2 linked regions of the Thiosocius teredinicola genome follow. Each later gene encodes a partner of the first gene's protein in a complex. Links are inferred from orthologs where the notes say so. Each region holds a gene or a part of one and is shown in the gene's direction. Other genes may lie near its edges.

Region 1 (8,112 bases):
TACGGGCAATCCGCCCCTCGATCCATCGGGTCATGTAATTCCGCCTCGTTGGTTCTAAAATGCGCGCTCCCTACTGCAAGCTAGTGGCCTGCGGCGCGAAAGCAACCCGGGCCCTCGCCGGGTATTGGGGAATCGCCAGACTGGCGGGCGGCAGGAAACGGATGAGGTGTGAGCGGTGAGCGAAAAGACGAGAGGGTTGTTTGTGCTGGTCGCTGCGGTCGCCCTCAGCGCGGCGGCTTACTTCGGCGCCCGCTACTGGCAGACCTCGCAATCCGATTACACGCGCGTCGAAGCGCAGCATCTGTGCAACCTGCGAGCGGGCCCGTGTCGCGAGCCGGTGCCGGGCGGCGGCGTCGTTTTCGCGATCGCGCCGGAGAGCATTCCATTGATGAAGCCGCTGCGCCTGATCGTCAGTGCGCAGGGTCTTGAGCCCACCGCGGTTGTGGTGGAGATTCGCGGGCTGAACATGGAGATGGGATTGAACCGTACCGTCCTGAACAAATCGGCGGATGGCATGTGGGAGGGCGAAACCATCCTTCCGGTGTGCAGTCAAAAGCGGATGGAATGGGAGGCAGCGGTACTTTTGGAAGCTAATCAGCGACTTGAAGTGCCTTTTGCGTTCCACACCGTGCGCCCCTAAAGCCCTAATGGGAGCGTGGTTAGTTTGCCTAATTAAGTGCATTCTGATATAAACGCGTGCCGAATTAAGCAGGCTCGGCTCACCCGAATTACGGGCTTTCACGACAAAAAAAGACTGGACAGGCCAGGAGATGAAAGAGATGAAGAAGTGCGTTATCGCCGCCGTAGCCTTGATGTTGGCGGGATCGATCGGCACCGCTGTCGCTGCAGGCGACGTCGCTGCCGGTAAAGCAAAATTCGCCGTGTGCGCAGGTTGTCATGGTCCGACCGGCGCTGGCAACGAGGCACTGAAGTACCCGAAACTTGCGGGCCGGGATGCCGCGTTTGTCAAAGAGCAGTTGCTTGCCTTCAAATCGGGCAAACGCGACAACGCGACCATGAAAGCGATGACCGCCGGTCTGAACGACGCGGACATCGACAACCTCGCCGCCTACGTCGCGACGTTGAAATAAGGTTGCACCAAGGGTTTCGGGACAGGACTGCAATGTGGGTCCGGTCCCGAGGCTGAAACATATATACACAACCCTAGTCGGATGACAGATATGAAAAAGTTGTTGTTGATGGTCTCTCTCGCCAGCGTCGCTGCGCTGGGTACTGCGCACGCTGCCGGTGATGCCGAAGCGGGCAAAACGAAATCAGCCACGTGTATGGCGTGTCACGGAACCGACGGCAACAGTGCTGCTCCGAACTTTCCGAAGATTGCCGGTCAGCATCCCGACTACATCGTCAAACAACTTAAAGAGTTCAAGAGTGGTGAGCGTAAAGACGCGACCATGAACGGCATGGCCGCCGCGCTGAGCGATCAGGACATGGAAGACCTCGCTGCCTTCTACTCCAAACAGAAAGCGACCGAAGGCCAGGCTGCCGAAGACAAGGTGGCTGCGGGTGAGACCGTCTACCGTGCCGGCAACAGCGCCAGTGGCGTTTCGGCCTGTGCCGCGTGCCACGGCCCGACCGGCGCCGGCAATCCGATGGCGAAGTTCCCCAGCCTCAGCGGTCAGCATGCCGACTACACCATGAAGCAGCTCAAGGACTTCCGCGCCGGTGCGCGTGCCAACGATGCAGGCTCCATGATGCGCAACATCGCGGCCAAGATGACCGACGCGGAGATCGAAGCAGTCGCCCAGTACGTTCAGGGACTGCATTGATCGACAGCGACGCTTGACGTCGAAAAAGGCGGCTTCGGCCGCCTTTTTTTGTGCCCCTGTGCCGGCAAAATCAGTTGTACGTCGCTGTTGTCGTGAGACGCGTCCGTGATCCTTGCGTCGCGCTTGGCTCAAGTTTGCTTTTGCGGTTGCGACGGGTCGTCTTTACGGGCAAAAATGCCCCATCGAACAAAAAGTTGTCGCTGAACTCAGGGCGCTCGCACCGGTCTGATAGGCGGTGAATGAAAACCGGAGTCGAAACTGTGAAAAAACTGCTAGCGGCCTTGTTGAGCGGCCTTGTGATACTCGCGACGGCACCGTCGATCGCCAAGTCGTTCGAAGAGGGTCTGCAATACGTACCGATCCAACCTCAACCTGCCGTTGGTACTGGCAACGAAGTCGAGGTGGTTGAGTTCTTCTGGTACGGCTGTCCGCACTGCCGCGACTTCGAGCCTACCGTCTCGCAGTGGGCGCAATCGTTGCCCGAAAACGTCAAATTCTCACAGGTGCCGGTGATGTTCGGTGGTGCGGCCGACCTGCATGCCCAGATGTACTATTCGCTGGAGAGCATGGGTGAACTGCAGCGGCTGCACGAGAAACTGTTCCACGCGATGCATGTGCAGAAGCTCAAGCTGCGCTCGCTGGCGGAAATCGAGGCGTTTCTGCAAGAAAACGGCGTGGACATCGAACAGTTCTCGCGCACCATGAATTCGTTTGCGGTGGCGGCCAAGGTCAATCGTGCACGCGCCTTGATGCGTCGCTACGGCATACGCGGTGTTCCTGCGCTGGTCGTCGATGGGCGCTATCGTAGTGGAAAGGGATTCGCCAGCTACCAGGAAATGACTGAAGTTGCGGATCACATGGTCGATAAGGTTCTTGCACAACGCCAGGAGCAGGCAAAATAACGATGTTGGGTCTGGGAGCCGCCATGAATGCGCCGTATCAGGACGAAGCCGTTGAGCCCACGGCGGCCGACGGGCGCAGTCTTCGCCTGCTGAGTTACAACATCCAGGCCGGCATCGATACCCGCCATTATCGCGAATACGTCACCAAGGGTTGGAAGCATCTGCTGCCCAACCGCGAACGCCTGCGCAACCTGAACCTGATCGCCGAGATGCTGCGTGGTTACGACCTGGTCGGCCTGCAGGAAGTCGATTCGGGTAGCCTGCGCAGCGGTTTCGTCGACATGACTGAGTACCTGGCTCACCGCAGCGGTTATCAGCACTGGTATCGCCAGGTCAATCGCAACATGGGCCTGCTAGCCCAACACAGCAATGGCTTTCTCAGCCGCATCCGCCCGACGCGTGTAAGCAATCACCGTCTGCCGCCGGGCAATGGCCGTGGCGCGATGCTGCTCGAATTCGGCGAAGGCCCGGATGCATTGGTCGTATGCAGTATGCACCTGGCACTGAGCCGGCGCGTGCGCGCACGCCAACTCGATTTCATCAATGAACTGGTCGGTGAGCATCGCCACATCGTCGTGATGGGCGATCTGAATGCCGGCTGTGAAAGCACCGAGGTGCGTTCGTTCATCGACAAGGCAGGGCTTACCGAACCCGCCTGCGACCAGGCCACGTTCCCCAGCTGGCGACCGGTGCGTCGTATCGATCACATCCTGGTATCGCAGACCCTCGAGGTGCGTAACACGCGCGTCGTTGACTATGCGCTGTCCGATCACCTGCCGATCTGCGTCGAACTGCTGTTGCCGGAGGGGCTCCGTCTGGCTGCGTGAGCACCGGCGGTTACGTCATGGCCGACGACTGGCGCGAACGTTACCTCCAACTAGCCGATCGTCACGAACGTGAAGCCGCCCAGTTCGAAGAGGCGGGCAAAGATTTCACGCGACTGATCACCCGTCTGTGCGTTGCGGTATCCGGTCTGGATGCCGGGCTCGACCCCCATCTCGAACGCCTGCGCAATGTCGCCCGCACCGGCAAGACCGATGCCCTGTTGCGTCAGGCCGGCGATCTCGCTGACGACCTGATGCGCGCTTCGGAAGACCGTGTGCAGCCTAACTTGCTGCAGCAACTTCTGCAGCGGGCCAAGCTGGCGCAGCGTGAACAAGACGAAGTGATGAAGCTGTGGGCCAAGGCGCAGACCAATCCGGCGAAGGTCGATAACAAGACGCTCGACCGCTTGACCGAACTGCTCAGCAAGGCGCTCGATGCATCCGCTGCGCCCGCTGCTGCCGAGACAAAAAGCGGCGGCCTGCTGTCCCGTTTGGTCGGCAAGTCGCCTTCCGATATCGGAACTCCGCCGAATCAGGCCTTGCTCGAGCTGTTGCAGAGCATCGAGTGGCCGAATCACCTGGCCGAAGAGGTCGAAGAATTCCGCAGCGCCCTGTCCGGCGAGGCCAAGCGCGATGCCTGGGTCGACGTGGTGCGCAAGATCAGCGACCTGGTGTTGCGCGCCATGGAGCAGGCGCACGTCAACGCGCAAACCGCAGAAACCTTCCTCAACGAACTGAGTGAGCGCCTGCTGGCCTTCGATCAGCATATGCTCGACGAAGGCGGTCGGCGTGAAGAATCGCGCGAGAGTGGAAAGCGGCTCGGCGAACAGATGAACAGCGAGGTCGTTTCACTGTCGGCCAGTGTGCGCGACAGCGTCGATCTTGCTCAGCTGCAGGCCAGTGTGCTCGGCAGTCTCGACCGGATGCATGCCCACGTGCGTGCCCACCTCGATGACGAGAATGCACGTCGCGAGAAGGCCGAAACCGAGGCCGGCGAGTTGCGCCAGCAGTTGAATCAGCTCGAACGCGATACCTTCGATCTGCGCCGCGAGGTGGCGCAGACTTACCAGGAGGCGATGTGCGATGCGCTCACCGGGCTGCCCAACCGGCGTGCTTATGACGAGCGCATTGCGCAAGAGTTCGCCCGCTGGAAACGCTTTGGTGAGCCGCTGGCGTTGCTGGTATGGGACGTCGATGATTTCAAGAAACTCAACGACACCTTCGGCCACAAGGCCGGTGACCGCGCATTGGCGATGGTCGCCAAGACCTTGACCACGCGGCTGCGTGAAACCGACTTTCTCGCCCGCTACGGGGGTGAGGAGTTCGTGTTGGTGTTCATTGGCGCATCACCGAAGGATGCGCTGAAAGTCGCCGATGTGATGCGTCAGGCGATCGAGAATATCGGTCTGCATTCGCATGGGAAACCGGTCAAGCTCACCGTGTCGGGTGGCATGTCGGCATTCGCCGAAGGCGACGATCCGGAGAAGGTCTTCGAACGCGCCGACAAGGCGTTGTACGACGCCAAGCATCAGGGCAAGAATCGCGTCGTTGCCAACTGAGCACGCGGCGTTGCGCGGTCAATCGATGTCGAGATACGCCGCCCAGGCATAGCGCCACGGCATCTTGCTTTCCTGTTCGAGCGTTTGCAGGAACACATCACTGGGCGTGGCTTCGCCGGGAAACACGTTGCGCAGTTCTATCAGGTAGCGACCGCTCAGGGCATGTTCGCGCCAATCGATCGTATGCACGCTGTTTACCGTGCCGCAGTGCCCGCATCGCACCTGCTGACCGTTGCGCAGCCATTGCTGCAAGTGTTCGCGCCAGTCGTCGAATCGTTTGCGACAATGCGGACAGCGCGGCTTGACCGTATTCGGCCCCGTTACCAATTTCGGTTGCGCAAACGGACCATGTAGCGCGACGTGGCAGAAACGGCGACTGCCGCCTTCCGGTGGCTCCATGACCAGGTGCGGCGAACAGCCGGCAAACACCACGTGCCGGCTGAAGTTGTCGCCCGCGCGGTAGAGATCGTCGCCCAGAGTGTCACCAATGATCTTCAGCTCGCGCAACACCTGCGACACTGCGTGGCCAGACGCATCGGCGAACGGATCCTGCGGGGCGAGAAAGAGACTGGTCAGATCGGCCATGGCGCGCATGGTGCCGTAGGGGCGTGAGACTGGCAAGGCGGGGCGCCGCGTGTTGACACACCCGCAGTGCGGGCGGGATGGTAGGCCGACAGGCACGGCGAAGTGATGGACCGGGTACGCTGCGCGACAAGCAGCTTGGTCGGTTCGGCGAGACTGAATGCACGGCATAACCAGCCGCACATGTTGAGGAAACGATGTTCAAGACCATCCTGATCAAACTGGTCAGAGGGTATCAGCTGTTGATCAGCCCGGTACTCGGCAACAACTGCCGTTATATGCCGAGCTGCTCCGCCTACACCATCGAGGCGATGGAAAAATGGGGTCCGCTGCGCGGGCTGTGGATGGGGATTCGGCGTGTCGGTCGTTGCCATCCCTTCCATGAAGGCGGTTACGACCCTGTGCCGGATCCTCCCGAACATGAACACAAACACTGAGCAGGGAAGCACGCCGCCATTCGCATCGCTGAATGCGCTGCAGTCGGCGTTCGAGCAACGGTTGCAGGCGATGCTCGACATCGATCAGTTGGGCGTGTTCATTCTGGTGCTGGCCAACGCGAGTTTCGAGTCTGCAATGTTCGAGCGCATGCACCGCGCGCTCGCCACAGCATTCGCCGTATGGAAGCAACGCCTGGATAAGGGCGACCCCTTGGTGACAGAGGCTGCGCCGGACGATCAACGGGTGTTCGAGCAGCTATGCCGCTACGGCTTCGACAACCTCACGCCGACGCGTTGGCGAAACGTGGGACCGTGGTTGTTGCAGTTCAATCCGATGCGGGCATTCCGGCCACCGCGGATGAGCGGCAGTACGGTCGACAGCCTGCGCCGGCCATTCGAACGCGACGCGTTTCATTTCAACAAACCGTTTTTGCGTAAAGAGATCTTCTGGGAGGGCGAGCTGTCGGACGTGCCGTGGCGCCTGTTGTTCAACAAGTTTCCGTTTGCGCCGCTGCACGGTCTGTTGGTGCCGCAGCCGTCCGCGGAACATCCGCAGTTTCTGACCCGCGCGATTCACGACAAGGTATGGCAGGCCACCGCCGGTCTCGGGAGCGGTCTGCCGGGCGTGAGGGTCGCCTACAACGCCTACGGTGCGTTTGCGTCGGTCAACCATCTGCATTTTCAGTTCTACGTCACGGCCGAGCACACGGTTTATCCAATCGAGGGCAGCCAATGGCTGCATAACGGCGGTGACGAGGCATACCCGCTCAGGGTCAGTCGTTTCGACGATGCGTCACTCGCCTGGCATTCGATCCAGGAGCTTCACGATCGGGGGAGTACCTATAACCTGATCTATCGCCCGGGCGATATGTACCTGATAGTGCGCGCGTTGCAGGGTAGCTATCGCCAAAGTGAGTGGACCAGCGGATTCGCGTGGTCGGAGACTGCGGGTGCGGTGACGGTGTTTGACGAAGCCGATTTCGAACGCCTGACAGCCGGCGACATCGACGCCGAGCTGCGGGCGCTGGCGATCACACCTTGATGTTGATGTTCTGACCCACTGGGTTGGATGGGTCGGGCCCAGCCTGCGCTGCTGCTGAAATCAACTGGCTTGCCTGCGACGCCTGGATATCGAGCGTCTTCCGCATGACCGAGATCGCCACGGCATCACCCGTCTGGGTGGCACCGTTGTTGATTTGCTGCAGCAGGCTGCTAGGAATGCTGGAGATGTTCATACCCTGGATAACGACGCGTTCTCAGGGTTCTTGAACAACCTGAGAACGCGTTTCCCCGGAGGGCAGTGCCGCCGACGCACCGGCCGCGGCCGCATTCTGGGCCTGCTCAGCCGTTGGCTTGCTGCAGCGCCTGAATACGGGCCTCGAGCGGCGGGTGGCTGGCGAACAGCTCCTTGAGGCCGGCGCCGGTGATACCGAAAGCGGCCATCTCGTCCGGCAGCGGCTGGGCGCCGCTGGCCTGTTGCAGGCGGCGCAATGCCGAGATCATCTTGTGTCGTCCGGCAAGATTGGCACCGCCGGCATCGGCACGGTACTCGCGCCAGCGCGAGAACCACATGACGATCATCGACGCGAGAATGCCCAGCACGAACTGCGCGATCAGCGAGGTGATCCAGAACGCCGGGCCATGACCGCGTTCGACCTTGAACACCACCCGGTCGACGACGTGACCGATCACCCGCGAGAAGAACACCACGAAGGTGTTGACCACGCCCTGGATCAGCGTGAGCGTGACCATGTCGCCGTTCGCCACGTGGCTGATCTCGTGGGCCAATACCGCCTCGACCTCATCGCGGTTCATGCTCTGCAACAGACCGGTACTGACCGCCACCAGCGAGTCGTTCTTGTTCCAGCCGGTGGCAAAGGCGTTCGGCGATCCCTGGAAGATGCCGACCTCCGGCATCTTGATGCCGGCGGCGTCCGCCTGTTGTTTTACGGTTTGCAGAAGCCACTGTTCATCGCGGTTCTGTGGCTCTTCGATCATGTGCACGCCCATGGTCTTCTTGG
Region 2 (6,456 bases), 1.8 Mb from region 1 along the record:
ACATCGAGCAATAGCAACTCGTCGAATCGCCTGGTGCGCAACAAAACGTCGTGAAAGGCGTCGTTGACCCGGTTGTAGGACGTTCTGCGAAACAGATCGAGTTCCTGGCGAACATCGACGGTGACCAGAATGTGCCAGCGTTCGTCTGGTCGCGCCAGGATATCCGCCAATTCGCTCTGCAGATCAATGGCCCATTCATTGATGCTGCTGACCTTGAGGCTGGCCACCGAGTCTAGTTGATCATATATCTGCGTTACACCGGCGCGCACACTGATCCAGACATTCACCGAGACGACGATGATTGCCGGAAGCAATACCAACGCAACAAAAATCGTTATCAAACGAGTCCTGATGCTGGGAGGGTTACGGCTTGGTTCGGCCGGATCGGGAGTGCGCATTCAGTGCAGGGCAGACATCGCGCCGTCAACCGCCTCGGCTGCCTGATCGAGGGCCTCAGCCGGTGACAGTTCGCGCTTCACAACGGCGTAGATGTACGGTGCGACAACCTCTCGGATCGCGGCATGCTCGGCGAAGGGTGGGGCACCGGCGAACAAGGCGCCGTATTGCTGAACGAGAGAGTAGTAGCCGCCAAGCTGGGCGTCCATCTGGATAACCGCCGGGTCCTGCAAGGTCGCCGTGTGCGTGATGCGACCGGTCGCCAGGGTCCAGGGCACCTGAACGGAGGGTTGACCCAGGTACTGCAGCCACAAAGCAGCGGCCTCTTTCTTGCGCGATGAATGCGGGATGCCGAAAGCCCCGCCGTCGTAGTAGCCGATATAGCCGGTGCCGGCCTTGGCGGCCTCCAATACACCTGGGGCCAATGGCGGCAGGGCGGTGCCGATCTTGCCGGCCACTTTCGATGCGGTTTGGTCGGTCGCGACATTCACGATGTGCTCGCCATACAACAGGCCCTGCGCGACCCGGCCGGAAGAGATCGTCAGCGGGCCTTCAACCCAGGTGCTGCCGAACGCCTCAGGTGGCGCATAGCGCAGCAGCTTGAGCCAGAAGGTCAGCGCCTGCTTGGCCGCATCGCTGTTCATCGTGCCGCCGCGCGCGATGCTCGCCCTGCGGGTGGTGCGGTCCACGCCCCAGTCGTATACGCCGAACATCGGCAGCACGGATTCGAAGAGCTCGTAGAACGAGGCGACATGGCTGGGTGAGGCGTGGATGGTCGTACCCCACAGGTCGATGCCCTGCTTTTTACCCCATTCGGTGAAAAAGGCGGCAATGTCGCGGTACTGCGACACGCTCTGTGCCGGGGCGAGTGGATAACCGTATTCCGCTTTGAAAGCTGCCTTTATCTCGGGATCGTCGAACAGATCCTTGCGGTAGACGTAGATCCGCAGAAACGATTCGATCGGAACACCGTATACGTCGCCGGTGGTCGGGGCGCGGAAGTAATCGAGATACGACGTGAAATCGGCGAAGTCGAACGTCGGCGATGACAGGTCCCGGTGTTCAACAAGGAAGCGGGACAGGTTGGTCAGATAGTTCTGCGCGAGATAGGCATAAATGATGTCCTGCTCGATGTAGACGAAATCGTAATAGCCGGTGCCCAGGGCCATGTCGCGAATACTGTTGTCGAACATGGTTTCCCAGGGGACGACCTCGACCTCGACGTGGATGCCAGTTTCTTTCTCGAACGCGGGCGCGAGAACCTCGGCGATATACCGCGACGCGGGTTGGTCTTCGGTCACGCCACGAATCATCGTCCCTTGATAGGGCTTCGATGCGCTTGTCAGCCAGGTCTGTTCGGCCGGTGCTTCGTGCACGAGGCTGAATACGAGAACGACCCAGGCGAAGCCGATATGCAGCGGTCTTCCGCGACCGGATCGTGTCGTCCGTGCCAACATGGGGTATTCCTGTCGTGATTTTGAGTAACTATAGCGGTTGGCAATTACTACGCTCGGCGACGCGGCGCCGGCTTGAGGTGGGTCAAAATAGCGCGCTGACGCACCGGTGCCGGCGAAGAACTTTCGACGAGAAGGCGCGCCAAATTGCGAAGGCGCGGTTTAATCGCGCGGGCGATTTGTGCGATCGGACCGGCGAAGTGGTTGTGGAAACAAGAAAGTGCGTAAAATAACAAAAACGATAATCAATACAAAAAGTTAAGACATTTTATTAATATGTTAGTTAAAGTAAGAGTGCAAACTTAAATAGGATGATGATGGCTTTTCGTTACACCCGATTCGCATGGGCATTGCTCATGCTGACTGCTCTCGGATTGGAACTGGCGGCAGTCGCGTTCCAGTATCTTCTCGGACTCGATCCCTGCGTGATGTGCGTTTACGAGCGCCTGGCGGTGATCGGCCTGATCGGCGCCGGGCTGCTCGGCCTGATCAATCCCCGCCAATCTTTCTTAAGAATCCTCGGGTACCTCGTATGGGCCGTCAGCGCGGGCTGGGGTCTGGCCTTGGCCTTGGAGCATGTTTACCTCCAGCGGAACCCGGAAGCCGCGATGGGTTGCAGCTTTCTCCCGGAGTTTCCCGATTGGATGCCTTTGCACGAGTGGATCCCCACGCTGTTCCTGCCGACCGGATACTGCGACGACATTCAATGGCAGTGGTTGTCGCTGTCGATGCCGGAATGGATGGTTGTTGTGTTCGGCACCTACCTGGTGGTGTTGGGCATTGTCCTGGTGACCGAAGTTCGCGGTTTGCGGGGTTCCGCGGCCTGAGTCTCTTGGCCCTCGGTGTCGCGGGGCTAATCGCCATATGCCCCGCGAAAACCGATTGATTGCGGCGTGCAAAAAATCTGAATCCTCTCTGGTGCTGCCTCTCGTAGATACGGGTGGAAGACAACAACGCGGCCCGCCGCACAACCCCTGAGAGGAGAACTAAAGATGAAATTCTCAACCGCATTGAAACTGGTATCGCTTGGCGCCATGGCTTTGACGACGGCCGCGGCCTGTACCTCCGGCTACTACAAGTCGGCCGAACACAGCAGCACGCTGACCGACCACCGGGGCATGGTGGTTTACACCTTCGATAAGGACACAGCGCATACCGGACAGAGCAACTGCTACGGACCGTGCGCGAGCACCTGGCCGCCGGTCGTTGCCGGCGACATCCGCGGGTCGAACATCGGTCGCATCGAGCGTACCGATGGACAAGCGCAGGCAACCTACAAGGGTGAGCCTCTTTACTATTATCTCGGCGACGCGAATCCCGGCGACGAGAACGGCGATGGCGTCGGCGGTGTATGGCATTCCGCCAAGCGCCAGCCGGCTTATCAGTCGAATGCCTCGTACAGCTACGGTGGCTACGGCGCCTATTGAAGCGCATGACAATGCCGGCGGCGGTGGCAATGCAAGGGATTGCCACGCGCCGGCCTGAGAATCTTCCAGACGGTTATGCGGGCCTGCTTCAGGCGTCGGTGTCGTCCTGTTCGGTCAACTTGGTGCAGTCGGGACAGTAGATGGTGCCCAGGCGCACGTGATAGCGCACCAGGGTGCCGACCTCGACCGGTTGGCCGCAGCTATCGCACAAGGTGCCGCTGTCGAGCACCAGCTCGTCGAAGCCATCCACCGGGATCTCGATGCCGTGCATGATCCGGCTCCAGGGTTTCTCTTTGACGATATCGGGACGATACAATTCCTCGATCTGCCGCCAGCGCGCGATCAGGTGTTCCGGCAGGTCATGCTTGCGCAGGACCGATTCCATGAGGTCTTCCCGATAGTCGAACAGCTCATCGGAAATCACCATCCAATGATGCGCATTGCGCGGCCGGTCGCCGAAGTAGACTTTCTCGCCGCTGAATATCTGGCGCAGGAACAGGTACTGTTTTTCAATCGAGCGTTGCTTGGTGACCTTGGCGAAGAACGGTGACAGCCGTGGATCGTCGTACACGATCGTGTAGAAATCGTTGAGGATGGGCGTCAGCCGCTTGCCGCTAGCCAGCGCTTCCCAAATCTCTGTGTCGGGCGCCGGGTAGGGCACCTCAACGCTGGTAACCACCTCGGGCATCGCGGCAGCCGGCGTGATGCGCGAGTCGCGGCGACGGTCTGCATAATCAAAGGGATCAGTGAATATCTGCGCCTGCGGTACGCCGATCGCGATGGCCTCCTGATGCAGCGCGGTGACGAATGGCGCAGGTCCGGCCAGGTAGACGTGCCAGCCGGCCAGATCGTCGTAGTTCGAGCGAATCGTCTGTATGGCGGAGTCGACCGGTGTGCCATGCGCGGCCGATGTTCCGCCAATGCACGGGAAGTAGGTCAGATTGTCGTTCGCCGCGGCCAGTTCCTTGAGTGTGCCGTCAAGATAGAGTTCTTGTGGGTTCAGCGCTTCGTGATAAAGGTGGATGGCGCCCGTGTGCCCCATGGCGATGGCTTCGCGAGCGATCCCCAACATCGGCGCCAATCCGGTGCCGCCGCCGATCAACAGTAGCGAGCGGTTCGGATCCGACGAGTCGTAGCAACAGTCGCCCAGCGGCCCCTGTATGTCGATTTCGTCCATCTCGTTGAGATCATCGAACACCCAGTTGCTGAACCGGCCGTTCGCCATGCGCTTGATGTGTAGTTCGAGGAAGTAATCGTCGGCTGGATGGTCGGCTATGGAATAGGAGCGCGCCAGGCCATCGCTCACCCGACTCAGATTGACGAACTGGCCACCGTGGAAGGCGTCGGGCTGTTCGACTTCGAGCATCAGGCGGCAGATGTCCGGGGTCAGCAACTCTTTCTGTTGTACGACGGCGGTCTTGTACAGATCGGCATGATCAATCGCGCTGATCGCAAGATCGTTGTGCGGTCGGCACTGGCAGGGTAGAAAGAATCCAGATGCGACATAGCTTGCACGTAAGCCATGCTGTGCTTCATCCGAGACGTCACCCTGGTCGCAGCGCATCATGCAGACATGGCAGCTGCCTTTCTGACAGGAGAAAGGCAGTTCGACTCCCTGGCGCAAGAAGGCCTGTAGCACCGTCTCGTCCGGCCGGCAGTGGTAGGTGGTTTGTTGGTAGGTGACCTTGGGCATTTGCGGTTTCCATTGCTTTGGAGTCCTTGTCGGCATCGGCGCGCGATTTTGAACCGGGCTCGCGGCGCGAAGGCGTGCCGGGCAGCACGACCTCAACGCTCCGTCGACTTTGCAATAATAGGCCCATTTGATCGGCGAGAGAGCGTGGCCGTCGTTGCCCGGGAGAGTTGAGCATGTTGAAACCACCGCAATGGCTTACAAAAGGTGCGGGACGGCGTCGCTTTCTCTGGCGCGCGTCGGCGGTCCTGATGGCGTTGCTGCTGAGCGCCTGTGTGAGCCGGTCGCCGGTCAAGCCGGCGGGCGTGGCGTTGGACACGGTCGAGGAAGGCGACGGACAACCGCAATGGTGGTACCTGCGTTTTCGCCTGGCACGCGAAGATGCGCAGGAAGTGAGCAGCTATCTCGATATGCTGATTGCCGATCGAATCCTCGCGCCGCTGATCGTCGCCGAGCGCGACGAGATCGTGCTGTGGCGCTTTCATCGACGCTGGCCGAACGATGCCACCGGCCATCAGTTCAGCCTGATCGTGTTTACCAGTGTGCCGGTTGCGCAACGGCTTGCCGACAATATCGGCCGCAGCGCCATGCTCTCGCAGCTGCGCGACGACGGCCACCTGGTGCAGTTCCGCATCGATCAGCCGGCCGAAGAGGTGCGATTCGATATCGATGCGACCAGCGACCGTGCCTGGCCGCTGCCGATCCAGCGTGAATGGCCGCATTTCATCATGGGTGCCAGCCACATGTGGCTGGGGTTGGTGCAAGGGGCGGCTCGGGAATACCCGGACATGACGCTTTACGAGAAATATCAGGCGGTCGAATCAGATGTCGACGCCTTGTGGTTCAAGCACGGCAACCATGCGTTCTTTCACCATTTGAGTGCCCTGTTCGGCTATCGCCCGATACGCGTGATCCGGCGCGATATCATGACATTCTGATCTGGCCGGCATTGCGGCTTGAGCGAGGGAACGGCTGCCCTATACTGCGGGTCAGACGGTTTACCGCATTGCTGGTGGCCCCCGGCAGCACGTTTTGTTTGCGCCAGGGCCGTCGCACAGGCTCATTGACGACAGCATTACCGCGGAGTGACAGACATGGCCACACTGAACGTGAACGGTAAGACCATCGACGTCGAGGTCGATGATTCCACCCCTCTGTTATGGGCGCTCAGAGAGCAACTCGGCCTGACGGGTACCAAGTATGCCTGCGGCATCGGTGTCTGCGGCGCCTGCACGGTGCATATCGATGGCCAGGCCGTTCGATCCTGTGTAGTTCCGGTGTCATCGGTTGCGGCTTCGCAGAAGATCACGACGATCGAAGGCCTGTCGCCGGATGGCAGTCACCCGGTACAGCGTGCGTGGGCTGAATTGGACGTGCCACAGTGCGGCTATTGCCAGCCGGGCATGATCATGGCCGCCGCAGCCTTGCTGGCCGACAAGCCGAATCCCACCGACAGCGATATCGATGCAGGTCTGACGAATATCTGTCG

The links. The genes of interacting proteins can lie anywhere in the genome.
Region 2: the proteins of B1781_RS02340 (region 1) and dsbB are in contact, whole or in part, in a solved structure (PDB 2HI7), measured with the Escherichia coli proteins. The link is inferred for Thiosocius teredinicola from one-to-one orthologs.

What each region holds. Positions count from the first base shown.
Region 1 is NZ_CP019936.1:498,101-506,212, forward strand. The notes cover bases 1,101-3,868. They hold B1781_RS02340 (thiol:disulfide interchange protein DsbA/DsbL), read left to right. Parts: upstream 1,101-2,047; coding sequence 2,048-2,689; downstream 2,690-3,868. Other genes in these bases: B1781_RS02335 (c-type cytochrome), read left to right, coding at 1,182-1,787; B1781_RS02345 (endonuclease/exonuclease/phosphatase family protein), read left to right, coding at 2,692-3,516; B1781_RS02350 (GGDEF domain-containing protein), read left to right, coding at 3,534-3,868. In the rest of the region: B1781_RS02320 (ferredoxin--NADP reductase), read right to left, coding at 1-34; B1781_RS02325 (hypothetical protein), read left to right, coding at 176-640; B1781_RS02330 (c-type cytochrome), read left to right, coding at 780-1,091; more of B1781_RS02350, read left to right, coding at 3,869-5,072; B1781_RS02355 (zinc ribbon domain-containing protein), read right to left, coding at 5,091-5,693; membrane protein insertion efficiency factor YidD, read left to right, coding at 5,852-6,091; B1781_RS02365 (hypothetical protein), read left to right, coding at 6,075-7,133; B1781_RS02370 (YjfB family protein), read right to left, coding at 7,123-7,326; protease HtpX, read right to left, coding at 7,433-8,112. UniProt on the Escherichia coli protein: Required for disulfide bond formation in some periplasmic proteins such as PhoA or OmpA. Acts by transferring its disulfide bond to other proteins and is reduced in the process. DsbA is reoxidized by DsbB. Required for pilus biogenesis.
Region 2 is NZ_CP019936.1:2,321,764-2,328,219, forward strand. Bases 1,215-3,922 are described here. They hold dsbB (disulfide bond formation protein DsbB), read left to right. Parts: upstream 1,215-2,167; coding sequence 2,168-2,677; downstream 2,678-3,922. Other genes in these bases: B1781_RS11215 (extracellular solute-binding protein), read right to left, coding at 1,215-1,853; B1781_RS11225 (COG4315 family predicted lipoprotein), read left to right, coding at 2,843-3,277; B1781_RS11230 (2Fe-2S iron-sulfur cluster-binding protein), read right to left, coding at 3,366-3,922. Also shown: B1781_RS11210 (PAS domain-containing protein), read right to left, coding at 1-398; more of B1781_RS11215, read right to left, coding at 399-1,214; more of B1781_RS11230, read right to left, coding at 3,923-4,970; B1781_RS11235 (hypothetical protein), read left to right, coding at 5,144-5,905; B1781_RS11240 ((2Fe-2S)-binding protein), read left to right, coding at 6,062-6,456. UniProt on the Escherichia coli protein: Required for disulfide bond formation in some periplasmic proteins such as PhoA or OmpA. Acts by oxidizing the DsbA protein.